3 regions of the Pseudomonas sp. BN414 genome follow, and region 3 is predicted to be linked to each of the others. Evidence: predicted binding sites of a transcription regulator. Region 3 holds the regulator's gene; each other region holds the start of a gene.
What was found. The regulator sigma-54, encoded in region 3, starts transcription at its own class of promoters, with help from an activator protein. The targets are predictions, from matches to a motif close to ANTGGCATNNANNTTGCTNT.
Positions count from the first base shown of each region.

Region 1 (8,013 bases), on a different contig from region 3:
CCCAGACCACCGGCAACTCACGCTCGGCACGTACGCCGCTGACCTGCTGGGCATTCAGCGCCAGGTCATCGCCCAGTACACCAGCGGTTTTCTTCGCGGCAACTTTGGTCATTACCGAAACGTCATCGAGCAACGTCGCGATGTCGTCGATCAGGGTCAGCAGGCTGGCTCCGGCCATGGGATGTCCTTGCAGAGGGAGTGACGGGGCGCCGCAGTCCGGCGAAGGCGAACTACAGACAAAAACGCCCCGGCGGTCAACCCGGTGGAGCCTTTCTGCCGGCCGGTTCACGCTCCCCGCTGACCACTTCCATATCCGGCGTCTTGGCCTTTGGCTTGATCAGGCTGAAATCGATCAGCGTCTTCGGCTGATAAGGGTTGCCGATCAGCAGCGGGCGCGCCTGGAAGTCGGCGTTGACCACGCTGCGACTCGGGTCGAAGTCATCGAAACCGATCCCGGCCAGGTCCGCCCAGGTGTGGATGAAACTGGAGCTGCTGTAGGGCCGCTTCAGGCTGGCGGAGAGCTCCTGTGGATGCGCTGCGCGCCATTGTGGGGAGCGCCAGAGCATGAAGGGGATGGTGTACATGGGCGCGGTTGGCGCCGCCTCATTGCGCCCCAGGACCTCCGGCTGCTCAGGATCGAATACCGCTTCGCCGTGGTCGGAGAGGTAGAGCAGGAAGCCGTTGGCGTTGCTCCCGGAGAATCGCTCGATCAGGCTGGAAACCACGTGATCGTTGAACAGTACGGCGTTGTCGTAGCTGTTGTAGGTGGGCAACTGATCGTCAGTGACCGAGTCCGGAACGCCCTGGCGATCGGTAAAGCGGTCGTACTCCTGCGGATAGCGGTACTGGTAGCTCATGTGGGTACCCAGCAGGTGCACCACGATGAACTTGCGCGGTGCCGGGTCGGCCAGCACCTTCTCGAACGGCGGAAGCACGTCATCGTCGTACTGGCGCGCGTTCTGGTTGCGGTTGTTGTTCAGGTAGAACTGCTCGTCCGCCTGCTTGGAGAAGGTGGTGAGCATGGTGTTGCGCTTGGTCAGGGTCTGCTGGTTGGTGATCCAGTAGGTCTTGTACCCCGCCTGTTTCATCATGTTCAGCAGCGAAGGCTTGGTCAGGTAGAGGTTCGGATTGCGCTCGTCCGCGAAGGTCAGCACCTGCTGCAGGGCTTCGATGGTGTAGGGGCGCGGCGTGATGACGTTGTCGAAGACGTCCAGCTGATCACGGATGCGGTCCAACTTCGGTGTAGTCGCGCGCGGATAACCATAGAGGCTCATGCGCTGGCGATTGGTGGATTCGCCGATCACCAGCACCAGGGTCGCCGGCAGCCCTGCATTGGCGTCCTGTAGGTTGGCAAGGGGAGCGATGTTGGCACTGCTCTCCAGCAAGTCATGCATGTCCGCCAGTTGTTGGCGGTACTGGCGATAGCCGACCAGCAACTGCCAGGGCACTGCCGGCTCCATGCGCTTCTCGAAACTGTCGCGCGCCGCCTCGAAGGTATCGTTGCCAAGCCCCTGCTTGACCGCCGGATAGCCGACCAGCGCAGCCAGCAGCGCCAGGCTGGCAAGCATCGCCTTGCTACGAGGCACATGAACCGGCCGCAGCCGCGTCCACAGCAATACGCCGCCCAGCGCATAAGCAAGAAACGCCGGCACCATCCACCAGGCGAAGTACTGCGCCATGTACTCCGAACCTTCGGCCACGTTCGATTCGAACATGATGAAGATGACGCTCTGCGAGAACTCCTGGCCGTAGACCAGGAAGTAGCCAAAGGCCGGTAGCGACGCGAGCCAGAGCAGCAGGCCCAATCCCGCAGAGATAGCCCGGGTGCGCCCCGGGAAGAGCAGCACCGGAATCAACCACAGGCCGCTGAGCAGGAAGGCCTGACGGAATCCGCTGAAACCGCTGGTACCCGTCACCTGGATCAGGAACTGGGTGACACCCGAGAAATACCAGAAGAAGAGGAAGAGCCAGCCGAGCCCGGCCCAGTCGAACCGACGCCCCCCAGCCTTATGTAGATCGAACTTCATAGACATCCGCCCTAGTCGAGCCTTGACCAGTCCATCTGATCGAAAAGCAGGGAATATGACTATGAATGTGTGAAAAGTTCGTCAAAGGTTGTGGGAAATGGTGAGTTTCCATTGAAGCGTTGCAGAGTCGCCGCCGAGAGGAGACGACGCTCTGGAAGGTCTCGACGGGCGGCCTAGAAGGCGGCGCTGCATTGCGCGGCGGTCGGGGCACATAAAGGAAAGGGACAGATTTGTATCGTGTACAGGCCAATTCGTTCAGGACCGCAGTGCCGAATGACCTTCTGAGCCCCCAAAGAAAAAGCCCCCGCCGAATCGCTCCGGCGGGGGCTTTTTCATTCACTGATCGGAGATCAGACCTTGGTGCGCTCGTAGCGCTTGCGGTCGTTCTCGTTCAGCATTTTCTTGCGCAGACGGATGGACTTCGGAGTCACTTCCACCAGCTCGTCATCAGCGATGAATTCCAGAGCCTGCTCCAGGGTGAAGCGGATCGGCGGAACCAGGGCGATGACTTCGTCCTTGCCGGAAGCGCGCATGTTGTCGAGCTTCTTGCCTTTGGTGGGGTTGATCACCAGGTCGTTGTCACGGCTGTTGATGCCGGCCAGCTGGCCTTCGTAGATTTCGTCGCCTGGGCCGAGGAACAGCTTGCCGCGGCTTTGCAGGGTTTCCAGCGAGTAGGTCAGGGCGGTGCCGGTGGCCATGGAGACCAGTACGCCGTTCTGACGGTTGCTGACTTCGCCGGCCTTGATCGGGCCGTAGTGGCTGAAGGTCGAGGTCAGGATGCCGGTACCCGAGGTCAGGGTCAGGAAGTTGTTACGGAAGCCGATCAGGCCACGCGCCGGGATGGTGTATTCCAGGCGCACGCGGCCCTTGCCGTCGGGGATCATGTTGGTCAGATCGCCCTTACGCAGGCCCATCTGTTCCATCACGGAGCCCTGGTGCTGCTCTTCGATGTCGATGGTGACGTTTTCGTACGGCTCTTGCTTCTCGCCGTCCTTCTCGATGATCACCACTTCCGGACGGCCAACGGCCATCTCGAAACCTTCGCGGCGCATGGTTTCGATCAGTACGGACAGGTGCAGTTCACCACGGCCGGAGACCTTGAACTTCTCGGCAGAATCGCCCGCTTCAACGCGCAGGGCCACGTTGTGCAGCAGTTCCTTCTCCAGACGGTCCTTGATGTTGCGGCTGGTGACGAACTTGCCTTCCTTGCCGGCGAACGGCGAGTCGTTGACCTGGAAGGTCATGCTCACGGTCGGCTGGTCAACGGTCAGCGGCGGACGGGCTTCGACGTTCTGCGGGTCGCACAGGGTGTCGGAGATGAACAGCTCTTCCATGCCGCTCACGCAGACGATGTCGCCGGCTTCAGCATCGGCCACTTCAACGCGCTGCAGACCGGAGTGGCCCATGATCTTGAGGATACGGCCGTTGCGGCGGGTGCCGTCGTCGCTGACTGCAACTACCTGGGTGTTGGCCTTGACGCGGCCACGGGCGATACGGCCGATGCCGATCACGCCGAGGAAGCTGTTGTAGTCCAGCTGGGAGATCTGCATCTGGAACGGACCGTCGACGTCTACGTCCGGTACCGGAACGTGGTCGATGATGGCCTGGAACAGGGCGTCCATGTTGTCGTCCATCTTCTCGTGGTCCAGACCGGCGATGCCGTTCAGGGCGCTGGCGTAGACGATCGGGAAGTCGAGCTGCTCATCGGTGGCACCGAGGTTGTCGAACAGGTCGAAGATCTGGTCGATGACCCAGTCAGGGCGCGCGCCCGGACGGTCGATCTTGTTGACGACGACGATCGGACGCAGGCCGGCCTTGAAAGCCTTCTGGGTCACAAAGCGGGTCTGCGGCATGGGGCCGTCCTGGGCGTCGACCACCAGCAGAACGGAGTCCACCATGGACATCACACGCTCAACCTCACCGCCGAAGTCGGCGTGGCCGGGGGTGTCCACGATGTTGATGTTGAAGCCGTTCCATTTGATGGCGGTGTTCTTCGCCAGAATGGTAATGCCGCGCTCTTTTTCCTGGTCGTTGGAGTCCATCACGCGCTCGCTTTCCGCTTCTTTGCGGTCGAGGGTGCCGGACAGCTTCAGGAGCTTGTCTACCAGGGTGGTCTTGCCATGGTCGACGTGGGCGATGATGGCGATGTTACGGAGTTTTTCGATCACGTTTGTATCTCGATCAGAGGATTCGGTTTGCCGCGAAGTCTAGGCGGCGCATATGAATGAACTGCGACTCAGGGCCGGCAATCGGGAGGGCGGTGGCGGATGCTGCCGCCGAACAGCCCGGGCTGTTTAGGCCGGGCGATAAACGCGCACATTGGCGTGTCCCTCGCTGAGCAGGTGGTGAGCGTGCAAGCGGCTCATCACGCCCTTGTCGCAATACAGGAGGTACTGGCGGTTGGCATCCAGTTCCTTGAAACGGTTGTTGACCGCATAGAACGGCAGGGCCTGCACTTCGACGCCAGGCAGTTCCAGCGGGTCGTCTTCCTGCGCATCGGGGTGGCGGATGTCGATGACGATCTGCCCCGGCAGGGCTTCGCGCACTTCTTCCACGGCCACGTCCTGGCCCAGTTCGTCGATCACCCGGTCGATGGGCACCAGGCGCGCGCGCTCCAGGGCACGCTCGAGGATGGCCATGTCGAACTGCTCTTCCTCGTGTTCGATGCGACCGATCTTGGCCTTGGTGGTCGGGTTCACCGAGATCACACCGCAGTACTCGGGCATGTGCTTGGCGAACTCGGCGGTGCCGATGCGGGTGGCGGTGTCGATGATGTCCTGCTTGTGGCTGGCGATCAGCGGACGCAGCACCAGCATTTCGGTGGCCGAATCGATCACCGAGAGGTTGGGCAGGGTCTGGCTGGATACCTGGGAAATGGCTTCGCCGGTCACCAGCGCATCCAGGGTCAACTTGCGCGCCATGTGGGTGGAGGCGCGCAGCATCATGCGCTTGAGCACCACGCCCATCTGGCTGTTGTCGACCTTGCTGAGGATTTCACCGACCACTTCCTCGAAGGGCACGCTGATGAACAGCACGCGCTGGGAGCGACCGAACTTTTCCCACAGGTAATGGGCCACTTCCATCACGCCCAGTTCGTGGGCACGACCGCCGAGGTTGAAGAAGCAGAAGTGGGTCATCAGACCACGACGCATCATCTGGTAGGCAGCGACGGTGGAGTCGAAGCCGCCGGACATCAGCACGAGGGTCTGCTCCAGGGAACCCAGCGGGTAACCACCCATGCCGTCGTGCTGGTGGTGGATGACGAACAGGCGCTGGTCGCGCACTTCCATCCGTACTTCCACTTCCGGGTTCTTCAGAGAGATGCCGGCCGCGTTGCACTCCTGGCGCAGGCGGCTGCCGACGTGGCGCTCCAGCTCCATGGAGGTGAATGTGTGCTTGCCTGCACGCTTGCAGCGCACGGCGAAGATCTTGCCGGGAATCTGGTCGGCGTAATGCAGCTTGCACTTTTCCAGTACGTCGTCGAAGTCGCCCAGCGGGTACTCGTGCACTTCCAGGAAGTGGGTGATGCCCGGGGTGCAGGTCAGCCGCTCGATCATCTCGCGCAGCAGCTTCGGCTCGGTCTGCCGCGTCTGCACTTCCAGGTTGTCCCAGACGCCAGTCACCTCGAGCTCCGGGTCCAGGTCTTTCAGGACCGCGCGGATGTTCTTCGAGAGCTGGCGGATGAAATGCTTGCGCACCGGCCGGCTCTTGATGGTGATTTCCGGGAAGACTTTGACGATCAGTTTCATGAAAACAGCGCCTGCAACGGCGGCCGAAAAAGAGGGGCGCGGATTATAGCGGAAATTGTTCAAGCTTTGACCAAAATCATTCAGGAAAGCTTTCGCTGCACCAAAACGGAGCGCATGCACCATGCAGGGCACGAAAACGGTGCGCAAAACTGTGCACAAACGGAGCGAAGCCCCCGCCAGGCGCGAGTTTTGGGCCATCTGCCCATTCCGGGGCACTGGCACGCAATTTGCTCCCTTGTGAGGCAGGTCGCCCTGGCGGACTATCCCGCCCCGGCTTCAGCCCGATTTTATGGGAGGCAAGGTTTCTGCCCCCAACCACCTGGAGGACAACATGTCGAAGTCGCTTCAACTGATTAAAGAACACGACGTGAAGTGGATTGATCTGCGCTTCACCGATACCAAAGGCAAGCAGCAGCACGTGACCATGCCGGCCCGTGACGCCGATGACGATTTCTTCGAACACGGCAAGATGTTCGACGGCTCCTCCATCGAAGGTTGGAAAGGCATTGAAGCTTCCGACATGATCCTGCTGCCGGACGACAGCACTGCCGTTCTGGACCCGTTCACCGAAGAGCCGACCATTATCCTGGTCTGCGACATCATCGAGCCGAGCACCATGCAAGGCTACGATCGCGACCCGCGCGCCATCGCCCGCCGCGCCGAGGAATACCTGAAGACCACCGGTATCGGTGACACCGTATTCGTGGGTCCGGAGCCGGAGTTCTTCATCTTCGACGAAGTGAAGTTCAAGTCCGACATCTCCGGCTCCATGTTCAAGATCTTCTCCGAACAGGCTTCCTGGAACACCGACGCCGACATCGAAGGCGGCAACAAGGGCCACCGTCCGGGCGTCAAAGGCGGCTACTTCCCGGTACCGCCGGTCGACCACGACCACGAAATCCGTACCGCCATGTGCAACGCCCTGGAAGAAATGGGCCTGGTGGTAGAAGTTCACCACCACGAAGTGGCCACCGCTGGCCAGAACGAGATCGGTGTGAAGTTCAACACCCTCGTTGCCAAGGCTGACGAAGTTCAGACCCTGAAGTACTGCGTGCACAACGTGGCTGACGCTTACGGCAAGACCGTGACCTTCATGCCGAAGCCGCTGTACGGCGACAACGGTTCGGGCATGCACGTTCACATGTCCATCTCCAAAGATGGCAAGAACACCTTCGCTGGCGAAGGCTATGCCGGCCTGTCCGATACCGCCCTGTACTTCATCGGCGGCATCATCAAGCACGGTAAGGCCCTGAACGGCTTCACCAACCCGGCTACCAACTCCTACAAGCGTCTGGTTCCTGGCTTCGAAGCTCCGGTAATGCTGGCCTACTCCGCCCGCAACCGTTCCGCCTCGATCCGTATCCCGTACGTGAACAGCCCGAAAGCCCGCCGCATCGAAGCGCGCTTCCCGGACCCGGCTGCCAACCCCTACCTGTGCTTCGCAGCTCTGCTGATGGCCGGTCTGGACGGTATCCAGAACAAGATTCACCCCGGCGATGCCGCTGACAAGAACCTGTATGACCTGCCGCCGGAAGAGGCGAAGGAAATCCCGCAGGTTTGCGGCAGCCTGAAAGAAGCCCTGGAAGAGCTGGACAAGGGCCGTGCGTTCCTGACCAAGGGCGGCGTGTTCTCCGACGACTTCATCGATGCCTACATCGAGCTGAAGAGCGAAGAAGAAATCAAGGTGCGCACCTTCGTGCACCCGCTGGAATACGACCTGTACTACAGCGTCTGATCCACGAATACCTATAAATAGCGTCAACATTAAGGCCTCCTTCGGGAGGCCTTTTTTATTGAGGAAACACGGAGCATGTCCGTGCGGTAGGTTGGCGTAGAGCGCAGCGAAACCCAACGATTAGCGGTGCGGTCCGGTGCGCACCCTTGTTGGGTTTCGTACCTCTACCCAACCTACGCTGGGGCAACCTTTCTGCTGCCCGGACACCCTGTGGGGGCGATTTCAATCGCTTAGCAGACCGCAGGTCTGCCCCTGAACACTGCAGGGGGCTGCTGCGCAGCCCATAGCGAATGAATTCGCCCCCACAACCAGCAGTCCACCGCCTCAGCTAGATTCCCCCATCCGCCAGCACGCCCTGCCCTTCCGGCGGCTCGGCCCTTGGCTGGCGCACGCGGCTGAGCTGCACGTTCAGGCGTGGCATCGCCAGTTCCAGGCCCGACTGGTCGAGACGTCTGCGCAGGCGCAGATTGAACGCCCGCTGCACTTCCCATTGCTTGATCGG
Region 1 covers NZ_SSOL01000078.1:354,677-362,689, forward strand. The annotation lists gene E8E95_RS26900 (DUF808 domain-containing protein) at 1-178, opposite strand, end outside; gene cptA (phosphoethanolamine transferase CptA) at 255-2,027, opposite strand; gene typA (translational GTPase TypA) at 2,378-4,195, opposite strand; gene thiI (tRNA uracil 4-sulfurtransferase ThiI) at 4,322-5,776, opposite strand; gene glnA (glutamate--ammonia ligase) at 6,108-7,511, shown strand; gene E8E95_RS26925 (mechanosensitive ion channel family protein) at 7,840-8,013, opposite strand, start outside.
Region 1: a site for sigma-54 is predicted at 5,991-6,010, ahead of glnA (glutamate--ammonia ligase). Genes of this name have one in related genera too.

Region 2 (8,013 bases), on a different contig from region 3:
GCATCGCCGCCTGGCACAACCAGCGCAGTGGGCAGAGCGTCGGCCCGGACGAAGTGGTGGTATTGGCCGGTGCGCAGTGCGCGTTGTTCTGCGTTGTGCAGTGCCTGCTCAATCCGGGCGACGAGGTCATCGTCGCCGAGCCCATGTACGTCACCTACGAAGCCGTGTTCGGCGCCTGCGGTGCGAAAGTGATCCCGGTGCCGGTACGTTCGGAGAACGGTTTCCGCATCCAGGCGGAAGATGTGGCTGCCGCGATCACTCCGCGCACCCGTGCCCTGGCCTTGAACAGCCCGCACAACCCATCCGGTGCCAGCCTTCCGCGCAGCACCTGGCAAGCGCTGGCTGAACTCTGCATTGCCCATGATCTCTGGATGATCTCCGACGAGGTCTACAGCGAACTGCTCTTCGAAGGCGAGCACATCAGTCCGGCCAGCCTGCCGGGGATGGCAGAACGCACCGCCACCATCAACAGCCTGTCCAAGTCCCACGCCATGACCGGTTGGCGGGTGGGCTGGGTCGTAGGCTCGAAGGAGTTGTCCGGGCACCTGGAGAACCTCGCCCTGTGCATGCTCTACGGCTCGCCCGACTTCGTTCAGGACGCCGCCTGCGTCGCACTGGATGCTCGCCTGCCTGAGCTGGAAGCCATGCGCGAGGCCTATCGGCAGCGGCGCGACCTGGTCTGCGCGAGCCTGGAAGACTGTCCCGGCTTGCGTGCGCTGAAACCGGACGGCGGCATGTTCGTGATGGTGGATATCCGTCCGACGGGGTTGTCCGCCCAGGACTTCGCCGACCGGCTGCTGGACAACCATGGCGTGTCGGTATTGGCGGGCGAAGCGTTCGGCCCCAGCGCGGCTGGCCATATCCGCCTGGGGCTGGTGCTGGGCAGTGAGCCGCTGCAAGAGGCCTGCCGCCGCATTGCCCGCTGTGCAGCCGAACTGATTGATCAACTAGAAATCGCATGAATGAAGGTTTGCGTTGCGCGGCGAATCCCTCATCGTTGGGCTTCGCTGCGCTCTGCACCAACCTACGGACAGTGCCATAAGGAACACCCATGAAGATTCTGATCGTCCATGCCCACCCCGAGTCGCAGTCGTTCTGCAGCGCCTTGCGCGATCTCGCAGTGGAAACCCTGCAAGGGCAGGGGCATGAAGTCCGCCAGTCCGACCTCCACGCACTGGAGTGGAACCCGGTCGCCAGCGCCGCCGATTTCAGCGAGCGGCAGAACCCGGATTACCTGGTCTACGCCCTGGAACAGCGTGAAGGCGTGAAGGCCGGCAAGATTGCGCCGGACATCCAGCGCGAGCTCGACAAGCTGCTCTGGGCCGATCTGCTGATCCTCAATTTCCCGCTCTACTGGTTCTCGGTGCCGGCCATGCTCAAGGGCTGGATCGACCGCGTGCTGGTATCCGGTATTTGCTACGGCGGCAAGCGCTTCTACGACCAGGGCGGCCTGGCCGGCAAGAAGGCGCTGGTGACCCTGACCCTGGGTGGTCGCGAGCATATGTTTGGCGACGGCGCCATCCACGGTCCGCTGGAGGACATGCTGCGGCCACTGCTGCGTGGCACTTTGGCCTATGTCGGCCTGGAGGTCCTGCCGCCCTTTGTGGCGTGGCACGTGCCCTACATCAGCAATGACGCCCGCCAGGATTTCCTGCGTGCCTATCAGGACCGGTTGCAGGGGCTGAGTCAGGATGTGCCGCTGGAGTTCCCACGGCTGGACCAGTTCGACGACAGGTTGTACCCACTGGCTCGATGAGTGCAGGAAGGCCGCCCAAGGGCGGCCTTCTTATTTTCCGATCAACTCCTTTTGTAGGAGCGAGCTCTGCTCGCGAAAGTCCCGAGCGCGATCATTCGCGAGCAAGCTCGCTCCTACCTGTCTATCGCCGGATGCCCCGCCAAAGCGGCAACCGGCGGCAAATAGCCCTTGCCGCTTTGCCGCCCGGCCCCTGTCTGTTGCCGCTTTTTGCCGCTCTAGATTTCGTCAAACTATTGAAATTAAAGGAAAAATAGTTTTGGCACGACCTTTGCTGAATGTCAGATAAGCAAAACCAGATTGCCACTGGCAAAGGTTCCGGACATGAGCATCAGCTTCGAAAAGGCCCTCGGCATCCATCAGCAAGCCCTCAGCTTCCGCGCCCAGCGTGGCGAGGTGCTGGCCAACAACATCGCCAACGCCGATACCCCGAACTACAAGGCTCGTGACCTGGACTTCGCCAGCGTGCTGGCCCAGCAGTCGGAGAAGGCCGCCCACGGCAGCTTCCAGGCCGCCCGAACCAACGAACGCCACATGGTCGCCGAAGGTTTCGACATGGCTGACGCCTCGCTGAAGTACCGCATTCCGTTCCAGGCGGCCGTAGACCAGAACACCGTCGACGCCCAGCTGGAGCAGTCGAACTACACCGAGAACGCCATGCAGTTCCAGGCCAGCTTCACCTTACTCAACAGCAAGTTCAAAGGGCTGATTAACGCCCTGCGCGGCGAATAATGGAGAGCCAAGCCATGTCACTGTCCAGCATCTTCAACATTGCCGGCACCGGCATGAGTGCCCAGAACACTCGGCTGAACACCATCTCCAGCAACATCGCCAACGCCGAAACGGTGTCCTCCAGCCTCGACCAGACCTACCGCGCCCGCCACCCGGTGTTCGCCACCGTGATGCAGGACAGCCTGGGCAACGGCGACCGTGGTTCGCTGTTCGCCGACCAGGACCAGTCCGGTGCCGGCGTGCAGGTACTAGGCGTGATCGAGGACCAGAGCACCCTGACCCCGCGCTACGAGCCGAGTCACCCGGCGGCCAACGCGGATGGCTACGTCTACTACCCCAATGTGAACGTGGTCGAAGAGATGGCCGACATGATTTCCGCCAGCCGGTCCTTCCAGACCAACGTGGAAATGATGAACACCGCCAAACAGATGATGCAGAAAGTGCTGACCCTGGGTCAGTGATAGCGCGCGAGGGAACAGCATGAGTGTCAGCAACGTAGCGTCCACCGATGGCCAGTCCTTTCTCGACCAGTACGCCATCAAGAACGAAGCCAAGAGCAAGGACCTCGGCAAGAACGAGTTCCTGGAGCTGCTGGTCGCCCAGTTGAACAACCAGGACCCGCTGTCTCCCCAGGAGAACGGCGAGTTCATTGCCCAGCTGGCGCAGTTCAGCCAAGTGGAAGGCATCGAGAAGCTCAACTCCAGCATGGGTTCGCTGCTGTCTGGCTACCAGTCCTCCCAGGCGTTGCAAGCCTCGTCCTTGGTGGGTCGCAAGGTGATCGTGCCGAGCGAGAAGGCCGTGGTGGACACCAGTGAAACCTTCAAGGCCAGCGCCAATCTGCCCATTTCCAGCAGCAACGTCTGGGTCAACGTCTACGACAGCGCCGGCACCCTGGTTAACCGCGTCACCCTTGGCGAGCAGCCTGCCGGCAGCGTGAGCTTCATGTGGGACGGCAAGGACTCGAGCGGCAAGGTCATGCCGCCTGGCACCTACAAGTTCGAAGCACAGGCCCAGTACGGCGGTGAGACCAAGGCCCTCTACACCATGCTGCCGGCCAACGTCGACAGCGTCACCCTCGGCCAGAACGGCGGCGAACTGATGCTCAACCTCGCGGGCATCGGTAGCGTCGGGCTCTCCAAGGTCCAGGTCATCGGTCAGTAATTTCCCGGTTCAGAGCGCCGGGAAGCACCGGCAAAGGAGATAGAAATGGCGTTCAACATCGGTCTCAGCGGCCTGCGTGCAGCGACCAGCGACCTCAACGTCACCGGTAACAACATTGCCAACGCCGGCACCGCGGGCTTCAAGCAGTCCCGGGCGGAGTTCGCCGACGTCTATGCCGCTTCTGTGCTGGGTACCGGCAAGAACCCCCAGGGCAGCGGCGTGCTGCTGGGCGACGTGTCCCAGCTGTTCAACCAGGGCAACATCAACTACACGCAGAACGCCCTGGACCTGGCCATCAACGGCAACGGTTTCTTCCAGACCAGTAACAACGGCGAGGTCAGCTACACCCGCGCCGGCTACTTCGGGACCGACCGCAGCGGCTACATCGTCAACAACTTCGGTTACCGCCTGCAGGGCTACGGCATCGACGGTAACGGCAATGTGCAGAATGGCGTGGTCAGCGACCTGCAGGTCCAGACGTCCAACCAGGCACCCAGGGCCACCACCGAGGTCGCCCAGAAGTTCAACCTGAACTCCACCACCAAGGCGCCGACCAACACCCCGTTCGACCCGAGCGATCCGACGACCTACACCTCGTCCACCTCGGTCAACATCTATGACTCCCAGGGCAATGCCCACGTCATGACCCAGTACTTCATCAACAACTCGGACCCGGCCGCGACACCGCCGGTGACCAACAACTGGACCATGGCTGTGCTGGTGGATGGCCGCAATCCGTCCAACCCGACCAGCACCGACCCGCACACCACCAACCTGTTGTTCAATGCCGACGGCAGCCTGAACACCGCTGGCATGGCGGCGGGTGGCGAGCTGAATTACGACCCGGCCACCGGGCTGATGAACCTGGATGATTGGGTACCCGCCGTATCCGATGGCGGCACGCCCGCCAACTGGTCGGCCAACGGCGCCACCGCTGACGCCGGCGGCATCCGCGTCGATATCCGCGGCTCCACCCAGTACTCCAGCGCCTTCGCGGTGAACAGCATCAGCCAGGACGGCTACACCACCGGCCAACTGGCAGGTCTGGAAATCGACGACACCGGTGTGATCTTCGCGCGCTACACCAATGGCCAGTCCAAAGTGCAGGGCCAAGTGATCCTCGCCAGCTTCGCCAACGTCCAGGGTCTGACCCCGGTCGGCAAGACCGGCTGGGTGCAATCGTTCGAGTCCGGTGAGCCCATCGTCGGTACGCCACGTTCCGGCACCCTGGGTGCTCTCCAGGCTGGCGCCCTCGAAGACTCCAACGTCGAGCTGTCGGACCAGTTGGTGAACCTGATCGTCGCCCAGCGCAACTATCAGGCGAACGCCAAGACCATCCAGACTGAGGATGCCGTAACCCAAACCATCATCAACCTCCGTTGATGAGCGGCTGCGCGTCGGCCATGCGTTGTTGAAAGTGACCCGAGGAATGCTCATTTACAGCCGTAAACTCGAGTGCGAGCCCAGTCCGCTTCCTCAGGCCACTTTCGCCTAGCCTGGCTCTAGCTCGCGCGCTCATCCTTGCCATGGAGTCCTACGGACTCCGAGCGGCAAATCCCCTTGCCGCTGGCGGCATCCCCTCGCCGCCAGCGCTTTGACAAGGCCCTGCAAAGGGCCTTTTTCTTTTCTGGAAAGTCATTTTATTTCAATGTCTTGCGAATAATCTTCTGCGTTGGCACGACGCTTGCTGCATGGCATGCAAAGCGCCAAGGGCGGCAACGCCCACTCGGAGAGATTCATGGACAAGATGCTTTATGTCGCAATGAGCGGAGCCAGCCAGAACAGCCTGGCTCAGCGTGCTCATGCCAACAACCTGGCGAACATTTCGACTTCCGGTTTCCGCCGTGATTTCGAGCAGGCGCGATCCATGCCTGTGTTCGGTGACAGCTTCCCGTCGCGGGTCTATGCCATGACCGAGCGGCCGGGTACCGATTTCACCCCCGGCGCACTCCAGGAAACCGGCCGTGACCTGGATGTCGCCGTGGAAGGGGAGGGTTGGGTTGCGGTGCAGGCGCCTGACGGCAGCGAAGCCTATGTGCGTACCGCCAGCCTGCAGATCGATGCCCTTGGCCAGCTCCGCACCGGCAATGGTTTGCCGGTCATGGGCAATGCCGGTCCCATTGCCATTCCGCCGGAGCAGAAAGTCGAGATCGGCCAGGACGGCACCATCAGCATCCGTGCCCTGGGCGAGGCGCCCAACGTGGTGGCTGAGGTGGACCGCATCAAGCTGGTCAACCCCGATCCCAAGCAGCTGGAGAAGGGCGCCGACGGCCTGATCCGTGTCAAGGACCCGCTGCAGCCGGTGCAGGCCGACGCCAATGTCCGCGTGACCTCCGGCTTCATCGAGGCGAGCAACGTCAACGCCGTGGAAGAGATGACCGCGATCCTGTCGCTGTCCCGCCAGTTCGAGCTTTCCGTGAAGATGATGCGTACCGCCGAAGACAATTCTTCGGCAATGGCGCGGGTCTTGCAGTTCAGCTAATCACCAGTACGCGGCGCCATGTTTCCGGCGCCCGAGGAGAAGAAAATGCTTCCGGCACTCTGGGTCAGCAAGACCGGCCTGTCCGCCCAGGACATGAACCTGACCACCATTTCCAACAACCTGGCGAACGTTTCGACCACGGGCTTCAAGCGCGACCGCGCCGAGTTCGAGGACCTGCTGTACCAGATCCGTCGTCAACCGGGTGGCCAGACCAGCCAGGACAGCGAACTGCCCACCGGCCTGCAGCTGGGTACCGGTGTGCGCATCGCCGGCACCCAGAAGATCTTCACCCAGGGCAGCCTGCAAACCACCGAGCAGCCGCTGGACATGGCCATCAACGGTCGCGGCTTCTTCCAGGTGCTGATGCCCGATGGCACCGTCGCCTATACCCGTGACGGCAGCTTCCACCTGAACTCCGACGGCCAGATCGTCACCTCCCAGGGCTTCGCTCTGGAGCCGGCCATCGTCCTGCCCGCCGAAGTGCAGACCTTCACCGTGGGCGAGGACGGCACCGTCTCCGTGACCACCACCGGCAACCCCGCTGCTCAGATCATCGGCAATATCCAGACCGCCGACTTCGTCAACTACGGCGGCCTTCAATCCATCGGCAACAACCTCTATCTGGAGACTGCCGCCAGTGGCGCGCCGCAGGTTGGCACTCCGGGCCTGACCGGTTTGGGCGTGGTGCAGCAGAACACCCTGGAGAACTCCAACGTCAGCGTGGTCGAGGAACTGGTGAACATGATCACCACCCAGCGTGCCTACGAGATGAACTCCAAGGTCATCTCCACCGCCGACCAGATGCTCGCTTTCGTCACGCAGAACCTGTAACGCCCTGAGGTAGTTGTCATGAACCGGCTGATCATTCTTCTCCCGCTGCTCGGCATCACCCTGATCCAGGGCTGTGTGCAACCTGCGCCGCGACCGAACGATCCCTACTACGCGCCCGTGCTGCCGCGCACTCCGCTGCCTGCCGCACAGAGCAACGGCGCGATCTACCAGGCCGGTTTCGAGACCAACCTCTACGACGACCGCAAGGCCTATCGCGTGGGTGACATCATCACCATCACCCTCAACGAGCGTACCCAGGCCAGCAAGAACGCCAACTCGCAGATCCAGAAGGACAGCAACGCCAACATCGGCCTGACTTCGCTGTTCGGCGGTGGCGTCTCGGTGAACAACCCCAATGGCGGCCTCAATCCGCTGGATGCCGCGCGCCTGTCCCTGGATGCGGAATACAACGCCAACCGCGATACCAAGGGTGATTCCAAGGCGGGGCAGAGCAACAGCCTGTCCGGTTCCGTCACCGTCACCGTGTCCGAAGTGCTGCCCAACGGCATCCTCGCCGTCCGCGGCGAGAAGTGGCTGACCCTGAACACCGGCGATGAGCTGGTGCGCATTGCCGGTATGGTCCGCGCCGATGACATCGGCACCGATAACACCGTGCCGTCCACTCGTGTAGCCGATGCACGCATCACCTATTCCGGCACCGGCGCCTTCGCCGACGCCAGCCAGCCGGGCTGGTTCGACCGGTTCTTCATGAGCCCGCTGTTCCCGTTCTGATGAGGCCGACCATGAAGCGACTGATCACCGCCCTCTGCCTGCTGCTCGCTGCGGGCCTTGCCCAGGCTGAGCGCCTGAAGGACCTGGCGAGCATCCAGGGCGTACGGACCAACCAACTGATCGGCTACGGCCTGGTGGTCGGCCTGAACGGCTCGGGTGACCAGACCACCCAGACGCCGTTCACCCTGCAGACCTTCAACAACATGCTGGCGCAGTTCGGCATCAAGGTGCCGGCCAACGTCGGTAACGTGCAGCTGAAGAACGTCGCGGCGGTGTCCATCCACGCCGACCTGCCGCCCTTCGCCAAGCCGGGCCAGACCAT
Region 2 covers NZ_SSOL01000071.1:235,298-243,310, reverse strand. The annotation lists gene E8E95_RS19195 (pyridoxal phosphate-dependent aminotransferase) at 1-962, shown strand, start outside; gene E8E95_RS19190 (NAD(P)H-dependent oxidoreductase) at 1,052-1,756, shown strand; gene flgB (flagellar basal body rod protein FlgB) at 2,078-2,485, shown strand; gene flgC (flagellar basal body rod protein FlgC) at 2,500-2,946, shown strand; gene flgD (flagellar hook assembly protein FlgD) at 2,966-3,646, shown strand; gene flgE (flagellar hook protein FlgE) at 3,692-5,029, shown strand; gene flgF (flagellar basal-body rod protein FlgF) at 5,385-6,128, shown strand; gene flgG (flagellar basal-body rod protein FlgG) at 6,174-6,959, shown strand; gene flgH (flagellar basal body L-ring protein FlgH) at 6,978-7,691, shown strand; gene E8E95_RS19150 (flagellar basal body P-ring protein FlgI) at 7,703-8,013, shown strand, end outside.
Region 2: a site for sigma-54 is predicted at 2,012-2,031, ahead of flgB (flagellar basal body rod protein FlgB). Genes of this name have one in related genera too.

Region 3 (8,013 bases):
GTGAGGTGGCTGTTTCAGTAGAGCAGGGACTCTCCACCACGGTTCGCCATGGCGAGGTGGAAACAGTCGAGTTCAACCGTGATCAGGGGTTCGGCATCACCCTGTATGTCGGCCAGCGCAAGGGCTCGGCCAGCACCTCGGCCAGTGGCGAGGACGCGATTCGAGAAACCGTCGCCGCTGCGCTCGCCATCGCCAAGCATGCTTCCGAGGACGAATGCGCCGGTCTGGCCGACGCGGCGCTGATGGCCCGCGACCTGCCGGAACTGGATCTCTACCATCCATGGTCGATTACCCCCGAGCAGGCGGTGGAGCAGGCGCTGATCTGCGAGACGGCGGCATTCGAGACTGACAAGCGCGTCAGCAAGGCGGACGGCACCACCCTCAATACCCACCAGGGTTGCCGCGTTTACGGCAACAGCCATGGTTTCGTCGGTGGTTATGCGAGCACGCGGCACAGCCTGAGTTGCGTGATGATTGCCGAGCAACAGGGGCAGATGCAGCGCGACTACTGGTATGACGTCAGCCGAATTGGCAGCCAGCTTGCCGATCCGGCCAGCATTGGCCGTCGCGCTGCCGAACGCACCGCTGCTCGTCTTGGCGCCCGCCCGGTGCCCACCTGCGAGGTGCCGGTGCTGTTCGCCGCCGAGCTCGCAACCGGTTTGTTCAGCAGCTTCCTCGGCGCCATTTCCGGCGGCAACCTGTACCGCAAATCCTCGTTCCTCGAGGGTGCCCTGGGCCAACGGTTGTTCCCGGAGTGGCTGTCCATCGACGAGCGTCCGCATATTCCGCGCGCAATGGCCAGCGCCGCCTTCGACAACGACGGCCTGGCGACCTATGCCAAACCTTTTGTCGAGAAAGGTGAGCTGGTGTCTTACATCCTCGGCACCTATTCCGGCCGCAAGCTGGGCCTGCCGAGCACCGCCAACGCCGGTGGTGTGCACAACCTCTTCGTCAGCCATGGCCAGGAAGACCTCGCAGCCCTGCTGCGTCGCATGGGCCGCGGCCTGCTGGTGACCGAGCTGATGGGGCAGGGGCTGAACATGGTGACCGGCGACTACTCCCGTGGCGCCGCTGGCTACTGGGTGGAGAACGGCGAAATCCAGTTCCCGGTGCAGGAAGTGACCATTGCCGGCAATCTCAAGGATATGTTCCGCCGGATCCTGGCGGTGGGCAGCGACCTGGAGCTGCGTGGCAATATCCGCACCGGCTCGGTGCTCATCGAGAAAATGACGGTGGCCGGTAGCTGAGACTGGCTTTCTCCAGAATGAAAAACGCGCCCTGATGGGCGCGTTTTTCATTGGGGCAGATGACGGTCATTCACCTTCGTCGAACTTGTTGTTGATCAGCTCGATCAAGGCGTTGAGGGCGTCGTCATCCTGATCGCCTTCGGTGTGCAGGTGAATGGGCGTGCCCTTGCCCGCAGCCAGCATCATCACCGCCATGATGCTCTTGCCATCGACCAGGCTTTCGGGGGTGCGGCCGACGCGGATCTGGCAGGGATAGCGACCGGCCACGCCGACGAACTTCGCCGCCGCCCGGGCGTGCAGGCCGAGCTTGTTGATGATCGTGATCTCGCAGGCAGGCATCGCGTTTTCCAATCCTTCTAACTGAGGTCGCGGTGGCGAACCTGGACATTCTTCAAACTGGGTTTCAATGCCGCGCCCAGGCGATCAGCAATGTACACCGAGCGGTGATGCCCGCCGGTGCAGCCGATGGCGATAGTGACATAAGCCCGGTTGCTGGCAGCGAAGCGTGGTAGCCATTTGCTCAGGTAGCTGTGGATATCCTGATACATCTCCTCCACATCCGGCTGGCCGGCAAGGTATTCGGCCACCACCGAATCAAGCCCAGAATGGTCGCGCAATTCAGGCTTCCAGTAGGGGTTGGGCAGGCAGCGCACGTCGAACACCAGGTCAGCATCCACAGGCATGCCGCGCTTGAAGCCGAAAGATTCGATCAGGAAGGCCGTACCAGGCTCGGGTTGATTGAGCAGGCGTAGCTTGATGCTGTCACGCAGCTGATAGAGGTTGAGATGCGTGGTGTCGATCTTCAGGTCAGCGAGATCGGCAATGGGCGCCAGCAGCACTTCCTCGTCCCGAATGGCTTCAGCCAGGGAGCGATTGTCATTGGTCAGCGGATGGCGCCGGCGCGTTTCGGAAAAGCGCTTGAGCAGGGTGTCGTGCTCGGCGTCGAGGTAGAGCACATCGCATTTGATGTGACGATGGCGCGCCTCGGCGAGTAGCTCGGGGAAGCGTTGCAAATGGCTGGGCAGGTTGCGCGCGTCGATGGAGACGGCGACCTGGGGTTGCAGCAGTTCGGTGTGCAACAGCGCCCGTTCGGCCAGCTCGGGAAGCAGGCCGGCGGGGAGGTTGTCGATGCAGTAGTAACCGTGGTCCTCGAGAACATCGAGGGCGGTGCTCTTGCCCGACCCGGAGCGGCCGCTGACGATGATCAGGCGCATGGTGAAGCCCTAGCGTCCGCTCTGCACGTCCACCACTACCTGGTAGAGGCTGGCGCTGTCGGGAGCCTGGCGCAGTCGCTCGCGTACATCGCTGCGGTCGAGCATGCTGGCTATCTGTCGGAGCAGTTCAAGGTGCTCATCGGTAGCAGCTTCCGGGACCAGCAGGACGAACAGCAGGTCAACCGGAGCGCCATCGATGGCGTCGAAATCGACTGGAGCGTCAAGGCGAAGCACGGCGCTTATGGGCGCCATGCAGCCGGTGAGGCGACAGTGGGGAATGGCGATGCCATTGCCGAAACCGGTGGAGCCAAGCTTCTCCCGAGCTACCAGGCTTTCGAAGATATCCTGGTTGTCGAGGTCGGGAAGATCACGGGAAACCAGCTTGGCAATCTGTTCCAGTACACGCTTTTTGCTGCCACCCGGCACGTTCACCAGGGAACGGCCGGGGGTCAGGATTTGCTCGAGTCGAATCATAGGAAGGGGAAGAGTGTCAGCGGGCCGTAGCGCCCTGCTGGCGATTCAACTGCTTTTCCTTGTGTTTGATCAGTTGGCGGTCAAGTTTGTCGGTAAGCAGGTCGATGGCAGCGTACATGTCTTCATGTTCCGCATTGGCCACGACCTCCCCACCAGCGATGTGCAAGGTGGCTTCGATCTTCTGCTTCAGTTTCTCGACCTCCATGATGACTTGCACATTGGTGATCTTGTCGAAGTGGCGCTCGAGCCGGCCAAGTTTCTCGCCGACATAATCGCGCAGGGCGTCGGTCACATCCAGTTGATGTCCACTGATGTTGACTTGCATACCGCTTTCTCCTTATTGCCCGTGTATAAGAGACAGGCTAACGGGCCTGCCACCGGAACACTTTGGCGTGGGTCAATTTCCGCGTCACATCAGTCGCTTCCGCTCGCTGGAAGGCGCTATCCCAAGGGATTCGCGATACTTGGCTACTGTGCGACGGGCCACTTGAATGCCCTGTGCCTCCAGTAAACCAGCGATCTTGCTGTCGCTCAACGGCTTTTTCGGATTTTCCGCAGCGACCAGTTTTTTGATGATCGCGCGGATCGCGGTAGACGAACATTCGCCGCCTTCCGAGGTGCTGACGTGGCTGGAGAAGAAGTACTTCAGCTCGTAGATTCCGCGGGGAGTGTGCATGTATTTCTGAGTGGTCACGCGCGAAATGGTGGACTCGTGCATACCCACGGCTTCGGCGATGTCGTGCAGAACCAGGGGCTTCATCGCCTCGTCGCCATACTCCAGGAAGCCGCGCTGGTGCTCGACGATCTGGGTGGCGACCTTCATCAGGGTCTCGTTGCGGCTCTGCAGGCTCTTGATGAACCAGCGCGCTTCCTGAAGCTGATTGCGCATGAAGGTGTTGTCGGCGCTGGAGTCGGCACGACGAACGAAACCGGCGTAGTGCGGATTGACCCGCAGGCGTGGCACGGCTTCCTGGTTCAGTTCGACCAGCCAGCGTTCGTTGTGCTTGCGGACGATCACGTCGGGCACCACGTACTCAGGCTCGCTGGCCTCGATCTGCGAGCCGGGACGCGGATTCAGGGCCTGGATCAGTTCGATGATCTGACGCAGCTCATCTTCCTTGACCTTCATGCGCCGCATCAGCTGGCTGTAGTCACGGCTGCCGAGCAGATCGAGGAAGTCACCGGCCAGGCGCTGGGCCTCGGTCAGCCACGGGGTGCCCGGTGGCAGTTGGCGGAGTTGCAGGATCAGGCATTCGCGCAGGTCGCGGGCGCCGATGCCGGCGGGCTCGAACTGCTGGATGCGATGGAGGACGACTTCGACTTCGTCCAGCTCGATGCCGAGCTCAGGGTCGAAGGCTTCGACGATCTCCGCCAGCGACTCTTCGAGGTAGCCGTCGTTATTGATGCAGTCGATCAGGGTGACCGCGATCAGGCGGTCGGTGTCCGACATGGGAGCCAGGTTCAGCTGCCAGAGCAGGTGGCTTTGCAGGCTTTCGCCGACCGAGGTGCGCGAGGTGAAATCCCACTCGTCGTCATCGTTGCTTGGCAGGCTGCTGGCGCTGGTCTGGTAGACGTCTTCCCAGGCTGTGTCGACCGGCAGTTCGCTCGGAATGCGCTCATGCCATTCGCCATCTTCCATGGCTTCGGCATTGGTTTCGACGCTGGACTCCTGGAAGCTGGATTCCTGGCTGCCCGTATTGGGCTGTTGGTCACCTTCGGCCATTGGGTCGGAGGTGTCGAAATCGTCGCCATCCTCCTGCCGCTCGAGCATCGGATTGGATTCCAACGCTTCCTGGATCTCCTGCTGGAGGTCCAGGGTGGAGAGTTGGAGTAGGCGGATGGCCTGTTGCAGCTGCGGGGTCATCGTCAGCTGCTGGCCCATCTTGAGGACTAGCGATGGTTTCATGGCAGAGGGCTTTGCACCTTGATTCGCCGGCGCTAACGCGCCATCCACTACAGGGCGCCTTAAGCGCCACCAGGAAGCAAATTATATGCCTGACCTTGAAGGATTTTCCTAGCTCGCGCAAGCCATCTTGTAGGCGATGTCGCGGGACGCTACAGGCGGAACTCGTGGCCCAGATAGACTTCCTTCACCAACTGGTTGGCCAGGATGGCTTCCGCGCTACCTTCTGCGATCAGTTGTCCGTCACTGACAATGTAGGCGGTCTCGCAGATGTCCAGGGTCTCACGCACGTTGTGGTCGGTGATAAGTACACCGATTCCCTTGGCCTTGAGGTGATGGATGATCTGCTTGATGTCGCCCACGGAAATGGGATCCACGCCGGCGAAGGGTTCGTCCAGCAGGATGAATTTGGGGGAGGTGGCCAGCGCACGGGCGATTTCCACACGACGGCGCTCACCGCCCGACAGGCTCATGCCGAGGCTGTCGCGGATGTGGCTGATGTGGAACTCCTGCAGCAGGCTTTCCAGCTCCTTGCGGCGTGCGGCGCGATCCAGGTCCTTGCGGGTCTCGAGGATCGCCATGATGTTGTCCGCGACGCTGAGCTTGCGGAAGATCGAGGCTTCCTGCGGCAGATAGCCGATACCCGCACGGGCGCGGCCGTGCATGGGCTGGTGGGTGACATCCTGCTGGTCGATCAGGACGCGACCCTGGTCGGCCTGGACGAGGCCGACGATCATGTAGAAGCAGGTGGTCTTGCCGGCGCCGTTGGGGCCGAGAAGGCCAACGATCTGTCCGCTGTCGATCGACAGGCTGACATCGCGTACCACCTGGCGGCTCTTGTAGCTCTTGGCCAGATGCTGGGCTTTGAGAGTCGCCATTACTGTGCTTTCTGCTCTTTCTTCTTCGGCTGGATGACCATGTCGATCCGCGGACGCGGTGTGCTGACATTGGTGCCAGTAGCGCGCCCTGCGTTGACGATCTGGCGCTGGGTGTCATAGACGATCTTCTCGCCTTCGAAGGTATTGCCTTCCTGGATCACCTTGGCCTGATCGAGCAGGATGATGCGCTCGTTGGCAGCGAAGTATTGGATGGTCAGGCCGTAGGCCTTGACGATTTCCTTGTCCACTGCGGGCTTCTGTTCGTAGTACGCGGGCTTGCCGACAGAGGTGAAGACCTCGACATCGCCATTCGCGTCCTGGGTGATGGTGACGGTGTCGCCGGTGATCTTCAGGGTGCCCTGGGTGATCACGACGTTGCCGCGGTAGACCGCGACGCCTTGCTTGTCATCGAGCTCGGCGCTGTCGGCCTGGACGCGGATCGGTTGATCGCGGTCCGTGGGCAGGGCCCAGGCGGCAGCACTTCCGAGTGCGGTGCCCAGGCTGAGCAACAGGGGGAGGGTTTTAACGAACCTCATGCTGGCCTCTTACATTGGACTGCAGGATCATCCTGCTGTCATTCAAGTACGCTTTCATTCCTTGTGCCGTGGTCACCCCATTGGCCGCGTCGATTCTAACGGCTTGCTGGGTCTGCGCATATTCCTCGTCAGGGAACACGGTCAGGCGGCTGGTGGTCAGGATAGTCGGGCGCCCTTTGCCGTCGGTGCGCGCCACTCGGACCTTGTCGATCAATTCGACCTGCTTGCCTTCAGGGCCGACTTCGCCACGCTCGCTCTGCACATGCCAGGGATAGGCGGTGCCGCGGTGCAGAAGCAGGTCCGGATTGGTCAGCAGTGTGACATCAGTGGCCTTCATATGTTCGAGGCGGGTGGCAGTCATTTCGTAGTGGAGCTTGCCGTCTTCCTGGAACTGGGTGCTCTTGCCGTTTTCCACGTAGAAATCGATGGCGTTGTCATTGCCTGGAGCGCTTGTCCGGTCCATGAAGCTTTCGGGGCGGATATTCCAGTAGCCCAAGGCGATGAGTAGCGCAGCGATCGGGAGCAGGAACAGCGCAAGGCGGATGTTCTTTGGCATCGGTAACCTCAGAGATAAGCGGCTTGCGCCGCTTCCAGGCTGCCCTGGGCGCGCAGGATGAGTTCGCAGAACTCGCGGGCCGCACCTTCGCCACCACGCGCCTGGGTGATGCCGTGGGCATGTTCGCGAACGAATGCGTCGGCATTGGCCACGGCCATGCCCAGGCCGACACGACGAATTACCGGCAGGTCGGGCAGGTCGTCCCCGAGATAGGCGACCTGGTCATAGTTCAGGCCCAGTTCCGCGAGCAGGCCATCAAGGACCACCAGTTTATCTTCGCGTCCCTGGAACAGATGCTGGATGCCGAGATTCTGTGCGCGGCGCTCGACCACTTCCGACTGGCGACCGCTGATGATGGCCGTGCGAACGCCGCCATTCATCAACATCTTGATGCCCTGGCCGTCGAGGGTATTGAACGTCTTGAATTCTCCGCCTCCGGGCAGGAAGTAGAGGCGGCCGTCGGTCAGCACGCCGTCCACGTCGAACACGGCCAGGCGGACGGCCTTGGCGCGGCTGAGGAGTTCATTGCTCATCAGATTACTCCTGCGCGGGTCATGTCATGGATGTGCAGTGCGCCGATGGGGCGGTCATCTGTATCGACCACGACCAGCACGTTGATCTTGTGGTCATCCATGATCTTCAGCGCTTCGGCGGCAAGCATGTCCGGGCGTACCGTCTTGCCGTGGATGGTCATGACATCGTCGATGCTGGCCAGGCGCACGTCGACACCCTTGTCCAGGGTGCGGCGCAGGTCGCCGTCGGTAAAGATGCCAGCAAGGTGGCCATCGGTTTCCACCACTGCGGTCATGCCCAGGCCCTTGCGGGTCATTTCCAGGAGTGCCTCGCGAAGCGGCGTACCGCGCGCAACGCTGGGCAGGCTGTCGCCGCCATGCATGATGTTCTCCACCTTCAGCAGCAGGCGACGGCCAAGCGCGCCACCCGGATGGGAAAACGCGAAATCCTCGGCAGTGAAACCGCGGGCTTCCAGCAGGGCGATGGCCAGGGCATCGCCCAGAACCAGTGCGGCCGTGGTGGAAGAGGTGGGGGCCAGGTTCAATGGGCAGGCTTCCTGGGCCACGCGGGCATCCAGATTGGCGGCCGCGGCCTTGGCCAGCGGCGAATCCGGTTTGCCGGTGAGGCTGATCAGGGTGATCCCCAGGCGCTTGATCAGCGGCAGCAGGGTGACGATCTCGGCAGTCGATCCG
Region 3 covers NZ_SSOL01000079.1:308,787-316,799, forward strand. The annotation lists gene pmbA (metalloprotease PmbA) at 1-1,247, shown strand, start outside; gene E8E95_RS29250 (HPr family phosphocarrier protein) at 1,314-1,586, opposite strand; gene rapZ (RNase adapter RapZ) at 1,604-2,461, opposite strand; gene ptsN (PTS IIA-like nitrogen regulatory protein PtsN) at 2,471-2,935, opposite strand; gene raiA (ribosome-associated translation inhibitor RaiA) at 2,952-3,260, opposite strand; gene E8E95_RS29270 (RNA polymerase factor sigma-54) at 3,345-4,841, opposite strand; gene lptB (LPS export ABC transporter ATP-binding protein) at 4,991-5,716, opposite strand; gene lptA (lipopolysaccharide transport periplasmic protein LptA) at 5,716-6,252, opposite strand; gene lptC (LPS export ABC transporter periplasmic protein LptC) at 6,239-6,808, opposite strand; gene E8E95_RS29290 (HAD family hydrolase) at 6,817-7,341, opposite strand; gene E8E95_RS29295 (KpsF/GutQ family sugar-phosphate isomerase) at 7,341-8,013, opposite strand, start outside.